Regions from separate parts of the Streptomyces sp. CC0208 genome, predicted to be linked through region 1. Evidence: riboswitches for the same ligand, from Rfam matches in the RefSeq annotation. Region 1 holds a riboswitch; the other holds the start of a gene.

Region 1 (2,441 bases):
ACCCTGGCGGAGTGGGGGCTGCCGCCGACCACGGACGCCGCCGAGACCGTCCGGCTCATCGTCTCCGAACTCGCCACCAACGCCGTACAGCACACCTTCGGGCAGTCCCCCACCTTCACGGTGGACATCGAGCTGGACCGTGACGAACAGCTGCGCATCGGGGTCACCGACAGCCACCCCCGCTTCCCCAAGCGACTGCCGGCCGCGGTCCAGCAGGACAACGGACGGGGGATGGTGATCGTTCGCTGGCTCGCCGCCGAGAGCGGCGGCAGGCTGAGAGTCAGGCCCACCCGGGAAGGCGGCAAGACCGTCTCGATCGAACTCCCGTGGACGGTTCCTGCGGAGCCGGTCACCGCCGCGGGGCAGCAGGAGCCGTAGCAGACATCAGTTCGGCAGCGCGATGCATCCCGGGGTCACCGCAGACGCGGTGACGGCTCTCGGGGTGAGGCTCCCGGCCGAACCGTCGCTCGCGGCCTGATCACCTCGCGTTGCATCGGCCCGGGGGCCGGGTGCGACTGCGCCTGCGCCGCCCTGTGTCCCTCTGTGAGCAGAACCGAGCCGGTGAACGCGAGCACCGGAACGCCCATGCCGGCCGTGGTGAGCCGGGACAGCAGTGTGGTGGCGTACGTGACGCGCTGGAAGGTGTCGAGGGGCGGGAAGCGCTGGGTGAAGGCCGGCGTCAGCAGAAAGGCGAAGAGGATCTGCGCCCCGCTCTGGGGGACGCGCAGTTGCTGGAGCAGCTCGCCGAAGGCGCGGTCGGCGCTCTCCAGCGGGGACCCGAGGGGACGGCGGGAGGTCAGGTCGCCGCCGTCCCCTCGGGGGCGTCACTTGACCCGGCCGTACCAGACGCTCTTCGTCCAGATCTTCTGCAGCCTCACCACGTCCCCGGTCTTCGGGGCGTGCCAGATCTTTCCCTTCCCGGCGTAGATGCCGACGTGGTAGACGTTCGAACCCGAGTGGAAGAACACCAGGTCGCCGGCCTTGCGGCTGCCCGAGCCGATGTGGCGGGTCTTGTTGTACTGCTGGGCCGCCGTGCGCGGGAGCTTCTTGCCCGCCTTCTTGAACGAGTACAGCGTGAGCCCTGAGCAGTCGAAGCGGCGGGGCCCGGTGGCGCCGTACTTGTACGGCGAGCCCTTCTTGGAGGCCGCTACCTTGAGTGCCTTCGTCGCAGGCGTCGCGGCCGCGGCGTCGGGCGCGAGGCCCGGGACCACGACGGAGCCGCCCACGGCGGCGATGGCGAAGGCCGAGGCCGTACCGGCCCGGACCATCAGCGACGGGACACGATTGAGCGCAGTCATGCGCAACCCTTCGTCAGCCGCCTGTGAAGGATGACCTGTCGGATTCGGGCTGACAAAGTTGCCCGGCCGCTGACGCGGCTTCACCCCAAGGGCTGCTCGACCCGGCCATGGCGTGACCGTTCCGGCGACCCGTCGTTGCTTGGGTCCTCCACTCCTGCCGATCCACTCCTGTCGACCGGTCATCCGGGCGGCGGCAGGACTCGGCGTCCGCCCGGATCGCCCCGCCGCTGCGGCGGGGGCTTGTCGTCAGACAGGGATCTTGGCGTACTGATGTCCCAAAAACCCAATGGAACCGGGGGTTTGTGTTGTTACTCACCACTCACCCGTTCGGGTGGACACCTGAGCTAGCGAAGGGGCGTCGAGGGGTCCACGGGCCGTGCGACCAGCACAGAAACTCCTCATTCCCTCCCTGAACCACGCGCGTTGTGCAACCTCAGGGGTCTCGAAAAAGGAGCCGCGTCTCCTGCAAATGGCGGTACGTCTTTTGGTCCGTTTCAACCGTGTCCCGGACGCCCCGTCAGACCATGGGGCGTCCGGAACGGCTGCCGGTGCGTCAGTTGCCGGATTCGGGTGGCACGGTGACCCGGGCCGTACGCCGTTCGCCGTCCAGAACCCGCAGGGCCCGCGCCAGTGTCGCGGCATGCAGTTCTCGCTCGCCCCGGCCGTGCATCAGCACCAGCGCGTCACGCAGCTCGGCCGCCCTGCTCACCAGCGCCTGGGCCGCGCGCAGTCCGCCGTAGGTGTCCTCGCGCCGGGCCGGGTTGATCCGGCCCAGCAGGTCGACCACCTCGAGATAACGGTCGATCAGCTCGCCCTCGGCGTGCGTGAGCGCGGGCAGCGGGGGAAGGTCCGGCACCATCGAGGGCTCACCTCGCGCCCGGTGCGGTGGGCGAGGACTTGCGGCTGGGGACGATCGCGTCCGCCAGGCCGTGGTCCAGGGCGCCCTGCGCGTCCAGGATCCTGTCCCGCTCGATGTCCGCGCTCACCTGCTCGGGGCTGCGCCCGGTGTGCCGGACGAGCATCTCCTCCAGGCGGGCCCGCACCCGGAGCAACTCGTCTGCCTGGATGGCCAGATCGCTGGCCTGCCCCTGCACGGGCTCGCTCAGCGCGGGCTGGTGGATCACCACCCGGGCGCCCGGCAGC
Region 2 (2,441 bases), 2.4 Mb from region 1:
CACGGACCAGCGCGGTGCCCCGCATCACCCACCACGCCAGTACTTGCTGTCTCGGGAAAGGTCCCTCCATGCTCTCCGGGAACGGTCGTCACCGTCGCCCCCGTCAGGCTCCGGCTCTCCTTGTGGCGGCCGGTGTGACGGGATCCGCCATCGCGATCCCACTGCTCGGAGCGACCGGGGCGAGCGCCGCCACCGGCACCACGTGGGACCGGGTCGCGGAGTGCGAGAGCGGTGGCTCCTGGAGCGCGAACGACGGCAACGGCTACTACGGCGGCCTCCAGATGTCCCAGGAGAACTGGGAGAAGTACGGCGGCCTCGAGTACGCCGAGACCGCCGACCTGGCGAGCCGCAACCAGCAGATAGCCGTGGCCGAGAAGCTCCTCGCGGACCAGGGCATCGCCGCGTGGCCGACCTGCGGTCTGCTCAACGGTCTCAGCAAGAACTCGGGCTCGGCCGACGTCGACACGGGCGTGGGGAGCGGTGCGCCCTCGGCTTCGACATCCGGTTCGTCCGACTCATCCGGTTCGTCCGGTTCCTCCAACTCGGCGGGCTCCGAGGAGTCTTCCGGTCTGCTCGACGCGCTGGACGGTTCGTCCGCGACGCCCTCGCCGTCGGCCTCTGCCTCCAGTGGCGACAGTTCGGCCAAGCCGGACAAAAAGAACTCTTCGGGATCCGGTGGTTCGGCTGCGAAGGAGACGCAGCCTTCCGACGGCTCGCCCGTGGTCAGTGCAGAAGAGGACGAAGCAGACAAGTCGTGGCAGGAGGGCAGCTCTTCGGCCCTCGTGGACGTCGGTGCCCTCGGCTCCGGCAAGCACCGCGGTGACAGCGCGCAGGAGAGTGCGACGAAGAGCACGGCCTCTGCCTCGGCCGGCCGGCATGCCGCCGCCACCTATGTCGTCCAGGAGGGCGACTCCCTCGTCTCCATTGCCGACTCCCTTGGGCTCGACGGCGGATGGCGCGCCCTCTATGCCGAGAACAAGGACCGCATCGGGGTCGACCCGAGCAACATCGTCGCCGGTCAGACGCTCGACACAGGGGCTGAATAGGGCTGAAAAGCCCAGAAAAACAGCGGGAGTTCACGTCACACTTCGCACTGAATGTCCACTTTGGTGAAAGTGTGGGATGAGTCTCAGAAGCCCTGATCGTCTTTGAAATTCCGCCGAGCGCGTGTCTACGGTCGTGACCGCTCGGCAACCCGAGCCCCGTCTGTCGCAACGCCGAATCCTGCCAGCGGCCGTACGGGAACAGTCGTCGCGTAAGCGCCGTAGGCAGGAGCGGGGGACCCAAGGTAAGTGCCGGGCCCAGCAGTTCACGCTGGACCGGCTTGGGGTGAAGCCGCGCACCGCAGGGTGTGCGACCGGGCAACTCAACCGGCCCGAACCCGACAGCTCACCTCGCAGGCGTCGGTGAGGGGATCCACCATGCTGTTTTCCGGCAAGGGCAAGCACCGTCGTCCTTCCAAGACCACCCGCGCCGCCGCTCTGGCCGGCGTCACCGGTGTCGCCATCGCCGCCCCGCTGATGGCGGCCGGCAACGCCTCTGCCGCCACCGCCTCCGAGTGGGACACCGTCGCCCAGTGCGAGTCCGGCGGCAACTGGTCCATCAACACCGGCAACGGCTACTACGGCGGCCTGCAGTTCTCGGCCTCCACCTGGGCCGCTTACGGCGGCACGCAGTACGCGTCGCAGGCCAACCAGGCCAGCAAGTCCCAGCAGATCGCCGTCGCCGAGAAGGTCCTCGCCTCGCAGGGCAAGGGTGCCTGGCCGGTCTGCGGCAAGGGCCTGTCCGGCGCCTCCTACAGCGGCAGCAGCTCGTCCTCCTCCAGCTCGAACTCCAGCTCCTCGAACTCGGGCACCAGCACCCGCTCGACCGGCGAGCAGAGCGCCTCGCGTTCCTCCGAGCGTCCGGCCGCGAAGAAGACCGTCACCACCCCGACCGGCAAGAAGGTCAAGAAGGGCGACGGCGAGTACAAGGTCGTCAAGGGTGACACCCTCAGCTCGATCGCCGAGAAGCACAAGGTCAAGGGCGGCTGGCAGAAGCTGTTCAAGCTGAACAAGGACATCATCGACGATGCCGACTTCATCTTCCCGGGCCAGCAGCTGCACCTGAAGTAAGACCCAGCTGAACCACAGGGCCCTCACAGTCGTGTCCTTCAGGATGAAGGCCTCGTGAGGGTCACCCCCCGTCCCCACGGGCTCCCCGCTCCGGTGCGTGTTCCCCCGTACGCACCGGGGCGGGGTTTTTCATGCCAGGCGCCGACCGGTCTTTGTTCAGTTCAGAAACAATTTACTCTCGGTTCTGTCCAGGGGGCGGTCCACACGGTGGCCGATCGCGCCGAGCCGGTTAGGCTCGGACTCGCAGAACCCACCGCGGTCCCGGCGGACCGTGTCACATCCCAAGAAGGAGATGCTCGTGCCGTCCATCGACGTCGTCGTAGCCCG

The links. A riboswitch is a leader RNA that binds a small molecule or an ion and turns the genes downstream of it on or off. The one in region 1 is predicted to bind cyclic di-AMP.
Region 2: linked by a shared signal. The riboswitch ahead of D1369_RS24250 (transglycosylase family protein) and the one ahead of D1369_RS35305 (NlpC/P60 family protein) in region 1 are both predicted to bind cyclic di-AMP.

The regions. Positions count from the first base shown of each region.
Region 1 covers NZ_CP031969.1:7,668,539-7,670,979, forward strand. Annotated here, with positions in the region: gene D1369_RS35295 (ATP-binding protein) at 1-378, shown strand, start outside; gene D1369_RS44175 (DUF6328 family protein) at 414-800, opposite strand; gene D1369_RS35305 (NlpC/P60 family protein) at 825-1,298, opposite strand; cyclic di-AMP (ydaO/yuaA leader) riboswitch at 1,302-1,514, opposite strand; gene D1369_RS35310 (hypothetical protein) at 1,852-2,157, opposite strand; gene D1369_RS44180 (ATP-dependent Clp protease proteolytic subunit) at 2,165-2,441, opposite strand, start outside.
Region 2 covers NZ_CP031969.1:5,267,189-5,269,629, forward strand. Annotated here, with positions in the region: gene D1369_RS24245 (transglycosylase family protein) at 69-1,046, shown strand; cyclic di-AMP (ydaO/yuaA leader) riboswitch at 1,206-1,418, shown strand; gene D1369_RS24250 (transglycosylase family protein) at 1,422-2,114, shown strand; gene eno (phosphopyruvate hydratase) at 2,407-2,441, shown strand, end outside.